Linked DNA regions of Marinobacterium aestuarii. The protein of the gene in region 2 interacts with the protein of the main gene of each other region in a pairwise test. Links are inferred from orthologs where the notes say so. Each region holds a gene or a part of one and is shown on either strand. Other genes may lie near its edges.

What was found.
Region 1: the proteins of ligA (region 2) and leuS interact in binary tests that used the Escherichia coli proteins (3 or more experiments, as listed by UniProt). The link is inferred for Marinobacterium aestuarii from one-to-one orthologs.

The regions. Positions count from the first base shown.
Region 1 is NZ_CP015839.1:614,339-625,597, forward strand. What follows is about bases 6,197-9,303. They hold leuS (leucine--tRNA ligase), read right to left. Parts: upstream 8,994-9,303; coding sequence 6,399-8,993; downstream 6,197-6,398. Other genes in these bases: A8C75_RS02685 (LPS-assembly lipoprotein LptE), read right to left, coding at 6,197-6,383; A8C75_RS02695 (zinc ribbon-containing protein), read left to right, coding at 9,140-9,303. In the rest of the region: Na+/H+ antiporter NhaC, read left to right, coding at 1-291; A8C75_RS02655 (NAD(P)/FAD-dependent oxidoreductase), read left to right, coding at 291-1,568; A8C75_RS02665 (transglutaminase family protein), read right to left, coding at 2,028-2,879; A8C75_RS02670 (transglutaminase-like domain-containing protein), read right to left, coding at 2,956-3,765; A8C75_RS02675 (VOC family protein), read right to left, coding at 3,882-4,328; holA (DNA polymerase III subunit delta), read right to left, coding at 4,873-5,901; more of A8C75_RS02685, read right to left, coding at 5,898-6,196; more of A8C75_RS02695, read left to right, coding at 9,304-9,685; A8C75_RS02700 (amidoligase family protein), read left to right, coding at 9,715-10,710; A8C75_RS02705 (gamma-glutamyl-gamma-aminobutyrate hydrolase family protein), read left to right, coding at 10,689-11,259.
Region 2 is NZ_CP015839.1:980,435-991,616, reverse strand. What follows is about bases 4,766-7,795. They hold ligA (NAD-dependent DNA ligase LigA), read right to left. Parts: upstream 7,454-7,795; coding sequence 5,078-7,453; downstream 4,766-5,077. Other genes in these bases: zipA (cell division protein ZipA), read right to left, coding at 7,548-7,795; A8C75_RS04325 (transglycosylase SLT domain-containing protein), read right to left, coding at 4,766-5,112. Outside these bases: Vi polysaccharide biosynthesis UDP-N-acetylglucosamine C-6 dehydrogenase TviB, read right to left, coding at 1-173; mnmC (bifunctional tRNA (5-methylaminomethyl-2-thiouridine)(34)-methyltransferase MnmC2/FAD-dependent 5-carboxymethylaminomethyl-2-thiouridine(34) oxidoreductase MnmC1), read left to right, coding at 321-2,312; A8C75_RS04340 (CBS domain-containing protein), read left to right, coding at 2,410-3,081; A8C75_RS04335 (DUF4126 domain-containing protein), read right to left, coding at 3,482-4,180; A8C75_RS04330 (YheU family protein), read right to left, coding at 4,253-4,495; more of A8C75_RS04325, read right to left, coding at 4,468-4,765; more of zipA, read right to left, coding at 7,796-9,179; c-type cytochrome biogenesis protein CcmI, read right to left, coding at 9,307-10,560; A8C75_RS04305 (cytochrome c-type biogenesis protein), read right to left, coding at 10,560-11,060; A8C75_RS04300 (DsbE family thiol:disulfide interchange protein), read right to left, coding at 11,057-11,182. UniProt on the Escherichia coli protein: DNA ligase that catalyzes the formation of phosphodiester linkages between 5'-phosphoryl and 3'-hydroxyl groups in double-stranded DNA using NAD as a coenzyme and as the energy source for the reaction.

The DNA.
Region 1 (11,259 bases), 360 kb from region 2 along the record:
AACCTGTCCCGTGCGATTGAGGAGGGCGGTACCCTGGTGTCGCCACTGATTCCCTGGAATGCCGGCGGTGCCTTTGTCATAGGCGCGCTGGGACTGACGGTAGTGTCCGGCGATTTCAGCAATATGCTGTATGCGCCGCTGGCCTTTGCCTGCTGGCTGTCGCCGGCCATCGGGATTATCTATGCCCAGACCGGCTGGTTCTCCCGACGCGCCGAGTCCGATGATGCCGATCCGCAAAACGGCGAACCGGCGACCACTGAGCTAGCCAGCAACGCCGCAGGAGTCATCTGATGCAGGTCCCTGATTCTGCATCGTGTACCGGCTCCGAACCTGCGACCGTCGCCATCATCGGCGCCGGGGTTGTGGGACTTTGTTGTGCCCTGCAAGCTCAGCGCAAGGGGTACCGGGTCACCCTGATTGATCGGGAGGCACCCGGCAAGGGCGCGTCCTTCGGCAATGCTGGATATATCGCCACCGAGCTGATCAACCCGTTGTCCACCGGGAAGACACTGCGTTCAGCGCTGCACCTGTGGTTCAGCCCCCGCGGGCCGCTGGCGCTGCCGCTGCGCTATCTGCATCGTATCCTGCCCTGGCTGCTGCGCTTCGGCATGGCGGCCTGCCCGGCGCAAGTCGCCCGCTCGCGGGATGGACTGGTCGCACTCAATCGAGCGGCAGTTCCGGCCTGGCAACGCTGCCTCAAGGATATCGGTGCCAGCGCACAGCTGTGCCGATCCGGCTATCTGCTGGTGTGGGAATCGTCTAACCGGCTTGATGTTGCCCGCCGTCATGCCGAGGAGCTACGGCAGTGGAATATCCGCACGGAACTGGTGCGAGGTGCCCGATTGGCCGAGCTGGAGCCGGCGCTGGCCGGCACTGTCAGCCATGCACTCTATTTTCCCGATGCCTGCCAGGTACGTGACCCCTACAGCCTGTGTCTGGAGCTGTTCAAGGCTCTGCAGGCACGGGGCGGAGAGTTCGTGCAGCAGGCAGTCGAGAAGCTGGTGCCCGACAATGACGGTGTTGGCCTGCAGACCGGCACGGGGGTGCTGCACTTCGACCAGGTGCTGGTCTGCGCCGGTGCCTGGAGTAAACCGCTGCTGCAGGGCGTCGGTATTGAGGTACCGCTGGAAGCCGAGCGCGGCTACCACCTGAGCATCGAGGGTGTGGGTACGGGGCTCAACAGGCCGATCGGGTCGGCGGAGCGGCGTTTCGTCATGAGTCCGCTGGACTCCGGTCTGCGCGCAGTCGGCTTTACCGAGCTCGGCGGCCTCAAACTCAAGCCCTTCGCACGCCGTTTCCGGGTGTTGCGTCATCACAGTCAGGCGCTGCTGCCGGCACTGGCGGATCCGGCGCTCAAGACACGGGAATGGATGGGACACCGCCCCACGCTGCCGGATTCGCTGCCGGTGATCGACCGGCACCCGCTGCACGAGCGGTTGTGGTTCGCCTTCGGCAACCAGCACCTGGGCCTGACCCAGGCGGCAATCAGCGCAGAGCTGGTGGTCAGCATGATGTCGGGGGAGGCGCCGCCAATTGATCCGCAACCCTATCGCGTCGATCGCTTCTAAGTTAGCGCCTAAAGTGGGGGCTTTTCACCGAGTCTGGCGGTCGGGCCGCAAAGACCTCTGCCGCAGCCATTGGAATGGCTTGCCGGGGCCACTAAGCTGCTTCGTTCAGTTTGGATGGAATGTGAAAGGTCATACTAAAAAACAGGATTTATAATGGCCCTTAAACTGCATACCTACAATATCGTTCGTATAACCGATGGCGCTAATATTATTGAATGCACCATTATAAAAATGTGCTTTGAATATGCGCTCGTCAAGTACAAGGGAAAACAGTACAAAGTCCCTTATGACTTAATTGATAAGGTCGTTGGTCATGAGCTTCTGCTTCCTTTCGGTTAATGCCCTGGTGAGTAAAGCCATAAGCTCCCTCATTTATTGCGCTAGCTGCCTCGCTAATGCTTTCCAACAGCCTGTTAGGGGACTTGCGGGCTTTTTTGAACGCCAGATCACCCGCCGACCCTAAACTTTGGTTACCCAGACACCGACATCCAGGGTGGCGGTGGCGCTGCCGCGGTAGGAGCCTGCGATGGGGGGGATCGCATGGGGCAGGCGGGCGACGGCGACGGCGATATGGTCGGTGCCGGCGATCTTGCCGATGGTGGGGTCAAACCCCTTCCAGCCGGCGCCGGGCAAATAGACTTCGGCCCAGGCATGGGTGGCGCCGTTGCTGTCCGCAGACAGTATTGCGTGCAGGTAACCGCTGACAAAGCGGGCCGCCAGTCCAAGGTAGCGGGCGGCTTCCATAAAGAGCACGGCGAAGTCGCGGCAGGAACCGGTGCCGTATTCCAGCGTCTGGCGGGCGCTCTGTACGCCGGGTTCTTCGCGCACGCGATAACTCAGAGTCTGGTAAATATGCTCGGCGATGCGCTGCAGCAGGCTGTAGGTCTGGATATTCTCTCCTGCTTGCCAGAAGTTGCCGATCCAGGCGCGCAGCAGGGCGCTGGTGTGTACATCGGGTAGCGTATGGTAGGGCGCCAGCATAGGTTCGTCATTGGGCTGGTAGCTGAACGGGTAGCTCAGTGCGTAGTCCGACACCAGGAAATCCAGAGGGGCTTCGTTGTATTGCTGAATAATAACTTCGCTTTTGACGACCAGCTGGCGGCAGGGCTGGCTGAAACTGGCCAGGGCGACGGAATTGTCTTCCACGTCGCGGTGCCACAGCAGCGTGGCCGCCGGGCTGATGTCGAGGGAAAACGCCTGGATGCGCAGTTCATGGTCTTCGCGCGGTCGCAGCAGCAGTGTGTGTTCGCCCAGCGAGACCTCGTCGGAGAAGTTGTAGTAGGTGTGATGCACGATCTTGTAGCGCTGCATAATGTAATCCCGAAGTGGGTGCTGAGCGAGGTTAATCAGGCAACTTCTGTTGCTGGCGTTCAGCTGTTGAGCAGGATCAGCCTCCGTGGGCATATCCCTGTTCATCAATCTGCTGCACCTGCACCTGCTGTTGCCGGGGATAGAGTGCCGGACCAAACTGGTTGTAGACGGCGACATCGGCGGCATCCCGGCCATAGCCGATGGCAACGTAGCCGCCGTGCAGCTGGGCCTGGGTGGCATCAAAGGTATACCAGCGATCGGCGACATAAGCCTCGAACCAGGCGTGCAGATCCATGGGCTCCAGATTATGCAAGTAGCCTACCACCATGCGCGCAGGGATGCTCAGGCTGCGACAGAGCGCAATGCCCAGGTGTGCCAGATCACGGCATACGCCATATCCCCGCGTGTTAACCTCGGTCGCCGAAATCTGGATATCGCTGCTGCCGGGCTCATAGGCAATAGTGTCGCGCAACCAGGCTTCGATCGCGGCCACCTGATCGTAGCCCAGTGCGTAGCCTGCGGTGATACTGTTGGCCATCTGGCTAAAACGGTCTGATTCACAATAGCGACTGGGCAGCAGGTAGTTGAGTGCGGACTCGGGCAGGTTCTGTATTTCGACGAAGCGGGCGCGGGGGGCGCGGTCTATATGGTCCGACGTCATGACCTCGGCTGCGGTATGAATGCCAAAGGCGCCGGGTGGGGCAATCAGGCGCTGGCACAGATTGCCGTAGTTATCGGTGAATTCGAACACAGGCACACTGGGGACCAGTTTGTATTGTTCGCTGGCAATCCATTGCTGGGCACCGCTGCGGGGACGCAGCATCAGTACAAAGGGTGTTGGCACCGTAATGTCGAAGGTCAGATCACAGCTGGTTCTTAACCACATAGGCCTCTTCCTTTGAAAGATGTCGGCATAAATCGCCTGATAACCTGTTAACTGTACAGGTTTTGCACCTGCGTAACGTACTCCTTTGTTGGGCCCCGGCAAGGGCAGCAAGAGATTCAGTTGGGGCTGCCCTCCTGCAGCCTGTCAAAGTCTTCTGCCCCGGGTCCCAGTGGCTGGCCGTAGCTGAACTCAACATAGTTGCCGTTAGGATCGCGCAGACCACAGTAGTAGCCCACCGGGAAGGGTTCGTCCCTTGGTGCCCAGACCAGACAGCCGGCATCGGCCGCCTGCTGCGCAATGTCGTCGACGGCGTCACGGCTCTTCAGCGCGAAGCCGAAATGACGGTAGTCGTTGTCCGGTAGCCGCAGATCCTGACCACCATTCATCAGTACGAAAATAAAGTCACGCTCACGCCCGGGTTCGGCCATCCAGCTGATGGTCTGCGTATGGCTGTGGCGTTCGTGGATCAGCTGCATGCCACAGAACTGACGGTAGAAGGCAACGCAGGCAGCCATGTCGGTAACGTGCAGGGCTATGTGGGTAATTCGGGCGGCGGCGGGCATGGAGTACTCCCAAGCTAATGAACGTCTGGATCCTAATTAGTTATACACCCTGGCTGTTGATCGGGCCTGTGTGTGGACAAGATTACTGTACTGGAAAACTCTGAGCGGGCGCCGGTCTGTAATCTTATCCCCGAATACTGTGTATAAGATTGTGCATAAGGTATGAGTACCCATCCACAACAGCGCAGAGCCGGCGTATTGCCTGATGCGTGCGTTTTTTGAACGACAAAAAAGTCAGTTTTTCAGCAACTTGCGCTGTGTATATGTGCAGAAAAACGGGCTGGTCAAAGGTTCGCTGTCAAGCCCATTCGGAAACTTTTCCGATTAGGATTTTTAAGTTTATCCACAGTTTTTCGGGGTAGACCTGTGCGTAACTTATGGGTAACTGGGTTAAGTGCTGCCGCACGGGGTGGACGGGAAACAGGCTGTTTTTTGATCAGCGGATAATCACCGCTGCAAAGGCAGGGCAAAGCGCGGGAAAAGGCACGGAATATGGGGATTGGCTATGGGGGTATTCGAATGAATAACGCGGGGTGGCAATGGGTTAGCCGGTGGCATCCAGCGGCAGGGCGGTACCGGCCAGGTGTAGCAGAATCGAGGTGAGGGTGAGCCAGGGGTCTCCGGCGCGGGCGCCCTTGATCAGTCGATCCACCTCGGCGGCCTGCTGCAACAGGTTTTCGAGTGTCGCAGGCGACAGGCGTTTGGTGGTGCTGCGTACCAGTTGCTTGCGCTTGCCGAACAGGCGCTGCTGCTGGCACAGGTTGTCGAAGCCGGTTCCCTGTTGCAGACCGCGCTGTACGGCATGCAGGGTGCGTATCTCCCGGGCCAGGGCCCAGAGCACCACGGCGGGTTCGGTGCCTTCCTGACGCAGTACCTGGATAATGCGGGTGACACGCTGGGGCTGAGCGCCCAGGGCGGCATCGGTCAGGCCGAAGATATCGAAGCGCGAACTGTCCGAGACGGCATCAATAACGTCGTCCGCACTCAGGGTTTTGTTGGGGTAGAGTAGCTGTAGCTTGCTCATTTCCTGGCGCGCCGCCAGCAGGTTGCCTTCCACTCGCTGACACAGAACTTCCACCGCGCTGTCGTCCAGGCGCATGTCCATCTGTACCGCACGGCGGCGGATCCATTCAGGCAGCTGGGCAGGCTCCACCGGCCAGAGTTCGACGATCACGCCGCTCTTGTCGACGGCCTTGAGCCAGGCACTTTTTTTGGCACCGGCATCGAGCTTGTCGGCCGTGATCAGCAGTACGTTGTCGGGCGCAGGGTTGACCAGATAGTGCTGCAGCATCTCGCTGGCGTTCTTGTTCAGCTTTTGGCTGCCCAGACGCAGTTCGATGATCTTGCGTTCGGCAAAGAGTGACAGGGCGCTGGCACATTCAAGCAGGTATTCCCACTTGAAGCTGCCATCGACGTGCAGGACTTCGCGTTCGGTAAAGCCCTGCTCGAGGAATGTCTTGCGCAGCAGGTCGCAGCTTTCCTCGGCCAGCAGGGGTTCGTCACCGGTGACCAGATAGACCGGCGCCACAGCCTGTTTCAGGCGGGCGCCGAGCTGTTCCGGCTTCAGCTTCATGGCTGACCGGCGGCGATATACAGACGCAGGATCTGGCGCGAAATATCCTGCTGCATTTCGCGGCGCAGCAGGGCTTCCTGGGCATTCTTGGCGGTAATGGCATCGGCGTCGTAGGTATAGACCCGTTCGGTGCGTACCGCGGTCGGCGCTATCAGGAAGCGTTCGCCCTGGGTGATCTGGAAGCGCACTTCGGTGCGCAATTCGTATTCGTCGGCCTTGACGCGTTCATCCAGTGAGGCGACACGGCGGCCCTGTTTCTCGTCGAGAATTTCCAGGGTGTAGGGTGCGACGGCGGCCAGTTCGATGCCGTTGCTGCGCAGCGTGCGGCTCAGTTCGAGTCGCAGAGCGCTGCGCCCAGCAGGCATTTGCAGCGCCAGTTCGCGCATCGCGACCGGGACTTCGGCGCTGCCGCGCAACTGAAAGCCACAGCTGCTTAACAGCAGGGTTGCGATCAGCAGTATCAGCCTCAATTGCACAGTCATTGCCTTCTCCCGTCCTTAGCCTACAACGATATTGACCAGTTTACCCGGCACTACAATTTTCTTGCGCAGCTGCTTGTCGGCCATGTGCTTGCGCACATTTTCGTCCGCCAGGGCGGTGTGCAGAATCACATCTTCATCGGCATCGGCGGCGACACTGATTTTGGCGCGCATCTTGCCGTTGACCTGTACTACCATTTCCAGCGATGCACGCACCAGGGCGCTTTCATCCACCTGTGGCCAGGGCGTGTGCAGCAGGTCGTTGCTGCCGGTGAGCTGCTGCCAGAGGTGGTGGGTAATGTGCGGCACTATGGGTGACAGCAACTGGGTAGCCGCCAGTACGGCTTCCCGGGTGATGGCACGGCCCTGTTCGCTGACATCGACAAAGCGTCCGATGCTGTTGGACAGTTCCATCACGGCGGCAATGGCGGTGTTGAACGTCTGGCGACGCTCGATATCGTCGCTGACCTTGGCGATGGTCTCGTGCACCTTGCGCCGCAGGTCGCGCTGCTCGTTGCTGAGGCTGGCGGTATCCAGCGCGGCCACGTCCTGGCCCTGCTGCAGGTGGTCGTGTACCTGTTTCCACAAGCGCTTGAGGAAGCGGTGTGCGCCTTCAACCCCGGAGTCGGACCATTCCAGAGACTGCTCGGGCGGGGCGGCAAACATCATGAACAGGCGCACGGTGTCGGCACCGTACTTGTTGATCATGACCTGCGGATCTATGCCGTTGTTCTTGGACTTGGACATCTTCGAAACGCCAGCCTGTTCCACCGGCAGACCGTCGGCCTTCAGGCGCGCGCTGATGATGCGGCCCTTGTCGTCGGTTTCGGTGTCGACATCGGTGGGCGCGATCCAGATCTTGCCGCCCTTTTCGTCTTCGCGGTAGTAGGTATCGGCCAGCACCATGCCCTGGCACAGCAGGCGGGTGAAGGGCTCATCGGATTGGACCAGGCCTTCGTCGCGCATCAGCTTGTGGAAGAAGCGCGAATACAGCAGGTGCAGGATGGCGTGTTCGATGCCGCCTATGTACTGATCCACCGGCAGCCAGTAGTTGGCCTGTTCGGGATCCAGCATGGCGTTGTCGCTGCGGGCGCAGGCATAGCGGGCGTAGTACCAGCTCGATTCCATAAAGGTATCGAAGGTATCGGTTTCACGCTCGGCCGCACCGCCACAACCGGGGCAGGTTGTCTGGATGAAGCTGTCCATTTTCTTGATCGGCGAGCCGACGCCGTCAAAGTCGACATCTTCCGGCAGCACCACCGGCAACTGGTCTTCCGGCACCGGCAGCGGGCCGCAGGACGGGCAGTTGATCACCGGAATGGGCGTGCCCCAGTAGCGCTGACGGGAGACACCCCAGTCGCGCAGGCGATAATTGATGGTGGTGCGGCCCTTGCCCTTGCGCTCGAGTTCCTTGGCGATGGCCTTGAAGGCCAGCTCGAATTCGAGCTCGGAGAAGTCGCCGGAATTGATCAGCACGCCCTTGTCGGTGAAGGCTTCGCGCTCGATATCGATCGGGGTGGCGGGATCCAGCGGCTTGATAACCTGGCGCAGCGGCAGGCCGTACTTGTGGGCAAACTCCCAGTCGCGCTGGTCGTGGGCCGGTACCGCCATCACGGCACCCGAACCGTAGTCCATCAGTACGAAGTTGGCGGTCCAGACCGGTACCTTTTCACCGGTCAGCGGGTGGGTTGCTTCCAGACCCAGCGCCATGCCTTTTTTCTCCATGGTGGCCAGATCCGCCTCGGCCACCTTGGTGTGCTTGCAGTCTTCCAGGAAGGCGGCCAGCGCCGGGTTCTTCTCGGCGGCTTGCAGCGCCAGCGGATGCTGCGGCGCTACGGCCACATAGGTGACACCCATCAGGGTATCCGGGCGGGTGGTGAAGACTTCCAGTTCACCATTGCCCGCGACCTGAAACTTCAGCTCCACGCCCTGGGAGCGTCCGATCCAGTTGCGCTGCTGGGTACGCACCTGTTCCGGCCAGTGTTCCAGCTTGTCGAGATCGTCCAGCAACTGGTCGGCGTAGTCGGTGATTTTCAGGAACCACTGCGGAATTTTTTTGCGCTCAACCAGAGCGCCGGAGCGCCAGCCGCGGCCGTCGATCACCTGTTCGTTGGCCAGTACCGTCTGGTCGACCGGATCCCAGTTAACCTCGGATTCCTTTTTGTAGACCATGCCCTTGGCCATCAGCCGGGTAAAGAACCATTGCTCCCAGCGGTAGTATTCCGGGTGGCAGGTGGCGATTTCGCGGCTCCAGTCGTAACCAAACCCCATCTGCTGCAACTGGTTGCGCATGTAGCTGATGTTTTCGTAGGTCCACTTGCCCGGTGCGACATTATTTTTGATCGCGGCGTTTTCAGCCGGCAGGCCGAAAGCGTCCCAGCCCATGGGCTGTAGGACATTCTTGCCCTGCATGCGCTGGTAGCGCGAGACGACATCACCAATGGTGTAATTGCGCACGTGCCCCATATGCAGACGACCGCTGGGATACGGAAACATCGACAGGCAGTAGAATTTTTCTTTGGTGAGGTCTTCGTCGCTGCGAAAGCTATCGTGCTCATCCCAGTATGCCTGGGTCTGGGACTCGATGTCCCCGGGCTGGTATTGTTCGTTCATGGATTTAGGAATCGACATTCTCTGACAATAAAACCGGCATCTGGAAATGCCGGCTATTGGTTCAATGGAAAGTTCGTGACATGCGGCATAGCATACAATAGAAGCTACTCCATCAACAGTGGAATGCGCCCGGTCTAGGAGACGATATGACTGATGATCCCCGCAAGCAGGAACAGCAACACGACAAGGCCACCACGGCCTACGACCGTATTCTTAAACGGTTACTGGCCGATCTTGAGAACGCCGAGATCCGTTCCTGGGATTATTTGCAGGAACGCATAGAGGAAGCAGCCAAGCTGGAGCTGGCCGCCGAAGAAATGACCCGTGACGAGATGGATCTGCTCACGGCTTATCTCAAACGTGATCTCAAGCGCCTGGGCTACTATGCCCATGAAACCGGTGCCGGCATCGCGGCCTGGCTGCATTTTGATCTGAATATTCTGGAGCATCGTCTGGGTGAGCTGCTGATGGGTCTGGCGGATCGGACCCGCATCGATCAGGAAGCGCTGCGGGAACGCCTGTCCCACGGCGAAGATGACTATCTCAGTGGCGAAATTGCCACAGTGGGAACTCTGGCCTGCCTGAACTGTGGCGCGACTCAGGAACTGACTGAAACCTCTCGCATCGAGGATTGCCAGACCTGCGGCAAGGGCTTCTTCCGACGTATATCCAAACCCTGGTCCGGGGCCTGAGGCGCAGCGGTGTTTAAGGATGTCCTGTCATGCACAAGCGCGTGGGTGCTCTTATGACGCCTGCGCATAACTTCACCCGTGAGGGCCAGGAGCGGCGCGTCGGCGTCGAGATCGAGCTGGCCGGTATAGAGCTGGACGATATAGCCCGCTGTATTCAGGCTACCTTCGGTGGGCGGGTCGAACGGGTCTCGGTGTGTGAGCAGCGCGTGGCGGGCACCGAATTTGGCCGCTTCAGTCTGGAGCTGGACCTGCGCTATCTCAAAAAGCTCGGTCGCGAACAGAGCCACGGTCACAGCAGCGAACTGGAGAACCTGGCCACTGAGGCGCTGGCGGCCGTAGCCAGCAACCTGGTGCCCTTTGAAATCGTCTGTCCGCCGATTCCCTTTTCCCGCCTGGAGGTGCTGGAAAGCCTGGTGCAATCATTGCGCGAGGCCGGTGCCCTGGGCACCCACGGTGCCGCCCGTTATGCCTTCGGGGTGCACTTCAACCCCGAACTGCCGGCGCTGGATAGCCACACCCTGGTGCGTTATCTCAAGGCCTATCTGTGCCTGCATGACTGGCTGGGTGCGCGGGAGCAGACGGCACTGGTACGACGCCTGAGCCCCTTTATTCAGCCCTTTTCGCGGGAGTATTGCGAGCAGGTACTGCAGAGCGACTACTGGCCGGACCAGGACGGCCTGATCCGCGATTATCTGGCCCTGAACCCGACGCGAAACCGGGCGCTCGACATGCTGCCGCTGCTGGCCTGGCTTGATCCGGCAGCGGTGAAGGCTGCGGTGCCGGATGAAAAGGTCAATGCAAGGCCCACGCTGCATTACCGTCTGCCCAATTCCGATATCGACAATCCCCAGTGGCGCCTGCTGGATGCCTGGCAGGACTGGCAGCAGGTGGAAGCACTGGTACAGGCCCCCGCGCGGTTGGACGCACTGTGCCGAGATTATCTGGTTCACCGGCAGCGGGCGCTGCCGGACTGGATAGCACCCTGGTCTGAAAAGGTGGAGCTGTGGCTGGCCGACCCCTCATAGGGGTTACAGGCCCGGATGGCGGACTTGCCTTCGCCTGGTGGGCCAGCAGTCTGGCGATCTGGCTGGCCGGTGGGCAGGCACTGCGCCTGACACCATCCCGTTATCAGCAGCACAGTCACGACCGTCTGCAGGGCCTGGTTATCGGCGGCGGGGATGACATAGATCCGACGCTGTACGGCGGGCATGATGACGGCCGAGCGCCGATCGACCCTGAGCGGGATCGCTTTGAAATAGAAATGATTGAACACGCCCTGCAGACTCGCTTGCCGTTGCTGGGTATCTGTCGCGGCGCCCAGCTGATCAATGTGGTGCTGGGGGGCTCGCTGCATGGCGATATTCGCGGTCTGCGCTGCCAGACCTCAAACTTCCGCACACCCTTGCCGCGCAAGACGGCGCTGAGTGCGCACAGGGGTGTGCTGAGCCGGGTGCTGGGACGTGAACGCTGGTCCATCAACAGTCTGCATCACCAGGCCATCGATCGGCTGGGGCAGGGGCTGGTGGTCGCCGCGCGGGATCTGGACAACTTTGTCCAGGCGGTGGAGTGCGAAC
Region 2 (11,182 bases):
TCCTCGGGTTCGACCTCAAGGGTACTGTCCTTCCCGCTGCGCAGCTCATCGACCCGCCCGCGATTGATATCAAAACCGACGGTCTCGAATTGCTTCCCAAATTCGACCGCCAGTGGCAGCCCTACGTAACCCAGACCCAACACACAGATCCTGATGTTATCCAAGTCCAACATTCTTTACGCCCTTGTGCTCGGAATTTCGCAAAGCAGGTATCATAGCAGCCACAAGCGGATTGCGGGTAGCCGTGAGTTAGTGCTAAACCTGCGCCGCCGCTGCCAAGAACCCCGAACCGGATTCAGCAAACCCGTGACCCAAATACTGTGACTCAACTTCAGCACGCCGTCATCGACTGGAAACTGCCCAGGGCGCGGTCCACCCGCTTCGATGAGGACTATTTCAACAGCGACACGGGCCCGACTGAAGCCCGCCATATTTTCGTGGATGGCAACCGGCTTGGCCCGCGCTTCGCGGCCCTCACACAGCCTCATTTCAGCATTGCCGAAACCGGCTTTGGCAGCGGACTCAACTTTCTCGTCACGCGGGCGCTCTGGCTGCAACAGGCACCACACAACGCCCGGCTGAACTACATCGCGCTGGAGAAATACCCCTTAACGCTGCAGGATCTTAGCCGCGGCCTCGGGCACTGGCCGGAATTCGCCAGCGCCGCCACGCAGCTGACCGCGCAGTACCCGCCCCTGCTGGAGGGATTTCACCGCCTGGAGTTCGATAAGGGCCGCATCAGCCTGACGCTCATATTCGCCGATGCCACCCAGGGCCTTGCCGAGTTCGAAGGCCCCGTGGATGCATGGTTTCTCGATGGTTTTTCACCTGCCACAAACCCGGATCTCTGGTCCGAGGCGCTGTTTGAGCAGGTCGCGCGCCTGAGTCACAGCGGCACCACACTGGCCGCCGCTCGCACCGAGAGCTGTGTGCAGCAGGGCCTTGCGACAGCAGGCTTTGATATCAACCAAGCAGCGGGGCTTGATCGCTCAGGCCAGATGCTAAGCGGCATCCATAGCGGCCACTTTGCCCCTGACAACCCGCCTGCCCGCACATCCATCAGCCCCTGGTTTGATCGCCCCAGGCCTCGCCCAAGGCCAGAGTCCGTGCTGATCCTGGGCGCAGGTCTGGCCGGCTGCTGTGCGGCCTACGCGCTGGCCCGCCGGGGCATCCCGGTCCGAGTACTGGAAGGCAGCGGCCAGGCGGCCAATGGCGGGTCCGGCAATCGACAGGGCGCGCTCTACGCCAAACTGCCGGTGCGCCCGACCAAACAGGGGTTGCTGCACAGCACCGGGCTCGACTACAGCCGCCATCTATTGCAACAGCTGAGCGCAGAAGGGTTACTGCCAGCACACAGCTGGCAGGCCTGCGGACTGCTGCAACTGGCTCAGAGCGACAAGGAAGCCAATCGCCAGGGTCAACTGCTCGACGCCGGTGCTTACCCCACGACTCTGGTGCATGGGGTCAGCGCCGCCGAGGCCAGCTCACTGGCAGGCAGCGACACGCCCCACAGCGGCCTGTTTTTCCCCACTGCCGGCTGGGTATCGCCGGTGGACCTGTGCCAGGCGCTGCTGCAGCATCCGCTGATCAGCCTTGAAACCGAGGTGACTGTAGAGGCATTGGAATATCAGCAGGACGCGCAGCGCTGGCAGGCCCTATGCGACAGCGGCGAGCGCTATCTGGCCGCGGCGGTCATCGTTGCCACCGCAGGGGCCGCCAAGGCACTGCCTCCCCTCGCCCAGCTGCCGCTCAAGTCCATTCGCGGCCAGGTCAGTGAAGCCCCGGCGCCGGCGACAGAACCTGCGCTGCGGACCGTGGTTTGCGGCGATGGCTATATTCCGCCCGCCATGAACGGGACTTACTGCTTTGGCGCCACCTTCGACCTGCACGACAGCGATACCGATATCCGCGACCAGGATCACCAGAGCAACCTCGCCACCCTGAGCAAAACCCTGCCGGCCCTGGGTGCAGCACTGGCACAACAGCCGCTGCAGGGCCGGGTGGCGTTTCGCTGCTCCACGCCGGACTATCTGCCCATCGTCGGACCCGCGCCCGATGCCGAGCGTTTCACAGAAGACTATGCGCGCCTGCGCCAGGACCGAAAGTGGCGCTTCGACACTGAACCCTGCCATTACCCCGGACTCTATGTGAGTGTCGGCCACGGCTCCAAAGGGCTGTTGACCTGCCCCATTGGCGGCGAACTGCTGGCGAGCCTGATCTGCAATGAACCGCTGCCACTGGGACGCACCCTCACCGAGGCGCTAAGCCCGGCACGCTTTATCATCAAGAATCTGATCCGCGGGTCGATATAGTGGGAAGTGGTGAATGGTGGAAACCCACTCTGAGGATGAATCGTCCGCCCGAGGACCGGGGCTCTCAGCCACACCGCAGCTACCGCGAGGAGGCAATATGGCACTTGTCATCTACGATCAGGGGTACCGGATCCAGACCCCGGTGCGGGCGCTGTTCAAGCCCGGCGGCGTCGACAGCATCGAACCTATCAAGGCCACCCATGCCGCTGCCGGGGAAGAACAGCGCGTGGAAACCGAAGCCGAGCGTTTCAAACTGCCGGACTCGGCTCAGCGCAACAAGACCCAGACAGGCACCCGATCGACACAGCAGCCCGCCCAGCGCGCCTATGCAGCCAGTGAGAAATCCGCTGAAGACACCGCTGCACAGCGCAAGGCACCGCAGCTGCTAGCCGCCCAGATAATGACAAGCCCGGTGCAGCACATAAGCCCCGACACCCCCATAGGCGAAGCCCGCGAGCGCATGCGGCGTCTGCATATTGAACACCTGGTTATCATCTCGGCCGAACAGCGCCCGCTGGCCATGCTCAGCAGCCGGGATTTGCACCAGACGGCGCTGCCACCGCAAAGCCCGGTCGCCGCCATTCATGGCCGCCACCTGCTGGCAGCATCCCCCCAAACCGATGCATCGCACCTGGCGGCAAGTTTTGTCGAGTTTGATCTGGGCGCTATGCCCATCGTCGATACAGAGGACAAGCTGGTCGGTATTGTGACCCGCACCGACCTGCTACGCCTGCTGATTACCGGCGCTCACATCGAAGGCTGGGCCTGATTCAGGACGAAGTGGCAGAGGAAAGGGCGAGGTGAAAGGTGAAAGGTGAAAGGTGAAAGGTGAAAGTAGCAAGCGGATTCGTGATTCGTGATTCGTGATTCGTGATTCGTGATTCGTGATTCGTGATTCGTGATTCGTGATTCGTGATTCGTGATTCGTGATTCGTGATTCGTGATTCGTGATTCGTGATTCGTGATTCGTGATTCGTGATCAGCGTGCAAGGCCAACCCACCAATTACCAATAACTATTTACTATTTACTAATAACCAACGGCAAGGCACGTGATTCGGGATTAGTTATTCGTAATTCAAAGCACTCAAGCCGACCGCTCTTTCTTCTCTCCCTTGCGCCTTTTACCTTGCACCTTTAACTTACTCGTCCAACCGGCTCTTTCCCTGTTTCAGTGGCGCGGGCGTTCGCCCGGCAGGGCCCGGCTTGAGCCTGGACTAGAACCAGAGCCTGAACTCGAGTGCAGCGGCGCGACCTCATCGCCACCGCCGCCAAAGAGCCGCGTCAGGAAACGAAACACCCGCTTCACGCCACGCCAGACCTTGGGCAGCAGCCACACCAGCAGCAGCACGAATACAATGAGACCGGCGATAAACAGCCAGGGGTTGTACAGCGCCGCCCAGATACCGCCGACGACCATCACGTCTTCAGCCACGGACGCCGTCCAGTTACTGAAGGGTTCCGGCGAGGTATTGATCAGCACCCGGCTGCCGGCCTTGGCCGCATGGGTCGCAGTCGCCAGCGAGCCGCCCACAATGGCGGCGGCCAGTTCCACCGGCAGGCCAATCTCGCCCACGGCCCCCGCCGCCAGCGCAGCGCCTGCGGGAATACGGATAAAGGTATGCAGGGTATCCCAGCCGGTGTCGACGCCCGGTATCTTGTCGGCGAAAAACTCGACGCAGTACATCAAGCCCGCGGCCATCAGCACCATGGGGTCGCCAACAACCTCGAGCCCAGGCGGCAACACTATATTGCCGGTGTTGGACAGCACCCCCAGCATCAGCAGGGTGGCGTACAGATTGATACCACTGGCCCAGGCCAGGCCCATGGACAGGGCAATCATTTGGGTGATTTGCTCTAGCTGATCCATAGCGCCTCCGATTTAGGCAATGAGTAAAAAAGGGGAAAGCGTCCGCTCAATAAATATGACCACGGAACAGGCTTATTTTTCCAGCTGGTCCTTTGCCACTATATTGCACAGCCCTGTACTTTCGCTGAACAGTATAACCACCTGGCCGCGCTGCAGCAGCTGGCGCACCTGCCCTATCCGGCTCGCCAGGGGCGTTTCCTGCTCACCGTAGTCGGTACCATCACGGGTGACAAACTCGCTGATCAGGTTATCCAGAGTCTCGGGCGATAACTCACCATGGGGAATAATCACCACCAGCTCCAGAGTCGCCGCCATTCCCAGCGACTGGAATCCACCAGCTCGGGGCAACGCTGCAGCTCGTCACTATATTGTCTGGCTCTTGCCGCCACGCGCTCGGCTTCCTTCTCGATCCAGATACCCTTGTGCACGCCCTGGCTGTAGGCACCGGGTCCCAGACGGTAGGCCAGATAAAGTGCATCTACCTGCTGGATATCCAGCTGCAGCATCTGGCGATTGCGTGCCACACCCCAGCCGAGGAAGTCCACCGCATCCGCGATGTCATCGGTTGTGGCCGACCAGTTACTCTCGGCAATGCGGTACTCATCCCAGGTATTGCCGAAGGGCAGCACATGGCGCTTGCGCCCGCCTCCCAGCGGCGGCTCCAGCAGCGCCAGGGCGACCGCAGGTTCCAGCCCCCACTTGCTCCGGGTATCCTGCAGCGCCACACGCAGCGGGCCCTGGCGTTCGAGCAGCGTACAGGTTGCAGGTGTGGCCATCTCGACGGTAGCAGTCTCGACGGTGGCAGCCTCGCTACCGCCTGCCCAGCCGGGGGCCCAGGAGGGCGTGACAGATGCGCATCCGGCCAGCCAGACGACAGGAGCCAGCAGGATCAGGCGTTTAATGGGTAATACCGTAGTGCTGGAGCTGTTCAACGAATTCTCCTTCATCAATCACTTTGACCGCCAGTGACTGCGCCTTTGCCAGCTTGGAGCCGGCACCAGGACCTGCAACCACACAGTCGGTTTTTGCGGATACACTGCCCGACACCTTGGCGCCGAGCGATAGCAGATAAGCCTTGGCCTGATCCCGCGTCATGAGTTCCAGGGTCCCGGTCAGCACCCATGTCTGACCGGCGAGGGGTTCAGCCGCCGCCTCGGATTCATCGGCACGCTCGGCTTCGCAGCTCCAGTGCATGCCAAACGCCAGCAGCTGCGCTTCGATGGCCCGCGCCTGCGCACACCAATCAGCGTCCTGCAGCTTGTGGCGCAGGTTGAGACAGGCAGCCTTGGACAGTTTGGGCACGGCGTCCAGCTGAGCAGCATCCGCCTGCAACAGGGCCTGCAGCGAGCCAAAGTGATGGGCCAGATGCTGGGCCATCACCGGGCCGACCTTGTCGATCTTCAGCTTCACCAGCAAATCAGCCAGGGTTACGCTGCCGCGCAACACAGCCCCCAGCTCACCACTGCCCTGGGGCACTACGCCGAGCTCCGCCAGGTCCGTAATCACCTGACGGTTATGCTCATCGCCAAAGAATCCGGCGATCTCCCGCGCCACACCCAGCCCTACCTCGGGCAGGCAGGTCAGCAACAGCGGCAAGGCCGCTGCGACGCGTTCCAGGCTGCCCAGATTCTGTGCCAGCACCCGCGCCGTGCCTTCACCCACTTCGCTGATACCCAGGGCATAAATGAAGCGCGGTAATGGCACCTGCTTGCTGGCCTGAATCGAATGGTACAGGTTGGCTGACGAGACTTCAGCAAAGCCTTCCAGCGTCATGAAATCACTGATACCCAGGCGGTACAGGTCGGCCGGTGAGCGCACCAGTTCACGCTCGACCAGCAGCTCAACGCTCTTGTCTCCAAGACCGTCGATATCCAGGGCGCGCCGCGAGACAAAATGAATAATGGCCTGGGACAGCTGCGCCCGGCAGGCGAGACGCCCGACGCAATGAAAGCCGGTGCCATCAACCAGCTCTTCCTTGCCCTTTACCATGCGTACCAGCTGGTTGCGCACAACCTGAGAGCCACATTCGGGGCAGGTCTCGGGCACAGTGACCGGCGTCTCTGCACCGCTGCGTCGCTCGGTCACCACCTGCACCACCTGGGGAATCACATCCCCTGCCCGGCGCACCACCACTGTATCGCCAACACAGAGCCCCAGACGGGCGATTTCGTCCATGTTGTGCAGCGTGGCGTTGCTGACCGTCACACCACCGACAAACACCGGCTCCAGTCGCGCCACCGGCGTCACCGCACCGGTGCGACCCACCTGAAACTCCACCGCCAGTACTTTGGTCATTTCTTCCTGGGCGGGAAACTTGTGGGCGATGGCCCAGCGCGGCGCCCGGGAGATAAAGCCCAGCTGTTCCTGCTGCGCCCGATCGTTCACCTTGAACACTATGCCGTCAATGTCGTAGCTCAGGCTGTCACGCCGGGCGGCGAGATCCTCGTAGTACTCCAGGCAACCTTCGGCACCCTGTACCAAGCGCATGTGCGCATTGATACGAAAGCCCCAGCGGTGCAGCAACTGCAGGGTTTCGAAATGTCCCTCAGGCAGTACTGCGTCATCTGAGACGATACCGGTGCTGTAGCAGCACATCTCCAGCGGCCTGTCCGCCGTAATGCGGGCATCCAGCTGACGCAGGCTGCCGGCGGCGGCATTACGCGGATTTACAAAGGTTTTTTCGTCCCGCTCGCGCTGGCGTTCATTCAGCGCGTCGAAACCGGCCTTGGGCAGGTAAATTTCGCCTCGCACTTCAAGTCTCGCCGGCCAGTCGGTGCCATTGAGCTGCAGCGGCACACTGCGCAGGGTGCGCACGTTCTGGGTGATATCCTCACCGGTGGTGCCATCTCCCCGCGTCGCGGCCCTAACCAGCAGCCCGTCTTCATAGAGCACGCTGACGGCAATACCATCCAGCTTGGGCTCACAGGCAAAGGCGATCTCATCACCGCTGGATAACTTGAGGCGCTCCTGCACCCGGCGTACGAAGTCGCGCAGTTCCTGGGCATTAAAGGCGTTATCCAGCGACAGCATCGGTATTTCGTGCTGTACCTGGCTAAAGGCCGACAGCGGCCTGGCGCCAACCCGCTGGGTCGGGGAACTTGCGCTAATCAGCTCGGGATGTTCGGTTTCCAGTGCCTTGAGGCGCTGAAACAGACGATCATATTCGGCATCCGGCAACTCGGGGTCGTCGAGCACATAGTAGCGGTAGTTATGGTGATTAAGGGCATCACGCAGTTGCCGCAGCTCCTGCTCAATCGTTACAGCCGAACACATGGAATCAGAGTCATCCTGAAAAGAAATTGTGGGACAGGGAGAGGGCCTGAAGCGGCGGGCTCAGCGCGGCTATAAGCGCGCAGGCGGCTCAGGCTCAGACGCGCGAGCCGCCCCGGCGGGACCGGTTGTGCATTTCGAAATCACGAATGCGCTGACGATAATGTTCCTTGGTCTGCGGGCGCAGCACCGAGCGATTTTCATCCAGCAGGTCACCGTCAAGATGCCGCGCCAGTGTCTCGGCCGTCGCCAGCATGCACTCAAAGGCATTCATCACATCCCGTGGCTCTCGCATGGACATGAAAAAAGTCACGGCCTGGGTGGTCATCTCATCGATGGTCGCCAGATCAAAGGTGCCGGGGTTGACCGCGTTGGCCATGCTGAACTGCACCGGCCCTGTGTCACTGCCATCCTCGTGGCGATGGAAAATATCCATGTCACCGAAGTGCAGATCACAGGCGCTGATGATCTTGTACAGCAAGGCACCGGGCAAGCCCTCTGGCACACTGGAAACAACGGTGATAACCAGAACGCTGTCCGGGTTCGGCGCAGCCGCCGAGCTATCGCCCGTGCGCGCCTGAGGCGCTGCAGGTTCGGCGGCACGCCCACGGCTGCCTGCTGGCTCAGGCTGTTCCGGTGCATTGCCGAACAGCAAATCCTGCTGGGGCGCAGCCGGCGCTTTCGAACTGGACGACCCCGCTGCACTCTCGGCCGAAGCGCTGGCGCGTTTGGGCTGACGATTGCGCTCCATCAGCAGCGGAATCGGTTTTTCCAGGTCCAGTGCTGGCGCTACGGGCAGATCATCAAACAGCGGGTCGGTTTCGCCCATCTCCGGTGAAAAACCCCGGGAGACGTGCTGAGGAACTTCCTCAGCGGGTTTCTGTACCGCGCTTTGTGGATAATTTCGCCCAGAGCCCGCCGCAGACTTGGCATCAGCAGCTTCAGGCAACTTGGCATCAGCACTTGCTGCGTGACTGTCGTCAGCTTCAGGCTCCAACGCCGCAAAAGACGCCCTGCGCGGTGCCGGATAGTCTTCCTCTGTCGGTTCGTCAAACAGGGGGTCTGCATCAAAAGAGACGTGGCTTTCAGCCCGTGGCGCAGCTGCCGGCGGTACCGCTGCCTGATTAACAGCGACCTGGTTAGCAGAGGCGTGCTCAACGGAAGGCCGGGCAGCAGGGGGCTGCACAGCAGACTGAGCATCGCTGTCGGGTTCAATGCGCTGCTCGACGCGGGACTCTGTACCCGCCTGCCCGTCGGCCTCTGTGCCAGCGCGCAGCGGTGCACGGAAATCCGATGCCCCACGGGCCTGAGGCTCGAGTGCTGATGACTCAGGCGCCGACGCACGCGCGGGCTCAGCCACGCGGGGCTGCCCCTGCTGGCGAGACTCGGCACTAAAGCCGAAGGTCGGCTCAATACGTTCAGCGGGTTCCGTTGCCGACTCATCCGCAGCCTTGGCCGTGGCGGCCATTTTCGCGGCATAGGCAGCACCGGGCTTGCGCTTGGGCACAAACTCCGGCACCTGGCCACTGATGGGTCTGGCACCGCCGTAAGGCAATTCAGGATTGCTCGAAGGCTCCACGGGCTCTTCCGGCAGGTCACGCAGCTTGCGATCAATATCCATGCGCAAACTGTTGCGGCCACCACGCACACGACGCCAGCCATCAAAGATGATCAGCGCAATGACAATCACACCGCCGACGACAAGCCACTCTCTGAGGCTGATCTCCATAAATCCGCTGCTATCTCAAAGTTTTTTGACTGGCGCCCAGTCGAACTCTGGCCACCGACTACTTTATCTCGCCAGAGCGACTAGGTCGCCCCGGCAATAACAGATGCAACTATAGACCGAGCGACGACTACTCCACAACCTGATCAATAACCAGATCAATCGCTTGCGTCTGTCCACGCACCGAAACAGGACTCAGAATCGCGAACAGATCACCCGCTTTGGGCTCAGGTGTGCCCGTCAGGGAAATGCGCGCTCCAACCTCGACCTCATCCACACCAGACAAGCGCGCCTGGGGCGTCATCGCCAGGGTATCATCAAGCACCACTTCCAGCGGCAAGTCCGATACCTTGAGCTTGACCGCCGCCAGCGGCATGCGTCCTCCTACCGGGCGGGCGAAGATGAAGACTGCCTGATCCGGTTCCAGGGTCGCGCCAAGGCCTTCGGCCAGGCGCACCGCCAGTCGAATTTCCGCAGGCTCGATGCCTGCAACTTCAGGTACAGGCTCGCCCAGCGCCCGCAGTTCCTGCTGGGCACGACTAATACCGGCACGCAGTGACTCAGCCGCGGAAGGCTCAGCCTGGGCCAGCGCCCGGGACCAAAAATCGATGGCTTCGGCATAGCGCTGCTGTTCGAACGCATCTATGCCCAGCAGCCCCAGGGCGGTTATTTCGCCGGGATTACGCTGCAATGTGGCCGCCACCTGCTCGCGCACCGCGTCATTCATCTTGCCACCATTGGCGAAATACAGCGCCTGGGCGTACTGTCCCATAACACCAATATACTGCGGCGCATCCTGCGGCAGCCGCGCCAGCACCTGCTTGAAGGCGGCGATGCCGTCGTCGTAGCGCCCCGCCCCCATGTAGGTGGTGGCCAGCAGATACCAGCCCTCGACATTTTCCGGCGTGACCTCCAGTTCGTGCTCCAGTCGCGACAGGGCTTCCTCCAGCGTCGGCGTACGGCCCTCAAACGGATCTGGCTGCGCCTGACGTTCCAGCGCCAGCTCAAGCCGCGGGGCACTGCCAAGCTTCGCATAAAGCCCCAGTGAACTGATCACCAGCAGCACCGCCATCACGGACACCGTGATCACCTGCATGCTACTGATTTTCGACACCCGCAGCGCGGCTTCGGTATCGCCCACGTCCTGCAGCAGGCTGCGCTCAAGCTCCAGCTTCAGCTCATCGAACTCGGGCTGGGCCAGATTGCCCTGGGCCTTTTCTTCCTCCAGCTCAGACAGGCGCTCGCGATAGATATCGATATTCTGCCGGTCACGATCCTCGGCCACTTCCTGCTGCTGCAGCCTGCGCGCACGCAGCAGGGGCAACAGCACTATGCCCAGCGCACAGAGTGTCAACAGAGCTATTCCGGTCCACAGACCCACCATTATTTCTCATCCTGTTTAAGCAATTCATCCAACCGCTGCCGCTCGGCGTCCGACAAAGGCTCCACCGGCTCAAGCGGGCCCGGCTCCGAGCTCGCAGAGACACCCGGGCGAGGCGCTTTTTTGCGCCTGCGTGTCATGACCAGTACGACCAGCGCCCCTATGGCCAGCAGGCCAAAGGGGCCATACCAGAGCACCAGCGTCTGGGCGGTGACACGCGGGCGATAGAGTACAAACTCGCCATAGCGCGCCACCATGAAGTCGACGATGTCCTGATCCGAATCACCCTGTTGCAGCATGCGGTGAATCTCGTTACGCAGATCCTGGGCAATGGGCGAGTTGGAGTCGGCGATATTCTGGTTCTGACATTTGGGGCAGCGCAGTTCGGCGGTCAGACTGTAAAAACGCTCCCGGGTCGCCTCATCGCTGAACTCGAAACTGTCGATGGCAGCCAGAGCCGTCAGCGGCAACCAGAGCAGCAACGCGATTAACAGATGCCTCATGAGCCGCTCCCCTCCAGATCCTGCATCAGGCCGCGCAGCTTGGCCCAGACCTTCTCGTTAACCTCGCCCACATGGCGATAACGGATAATGCCATCCTTGTCGAGAATATAGGTTTCAGGCGC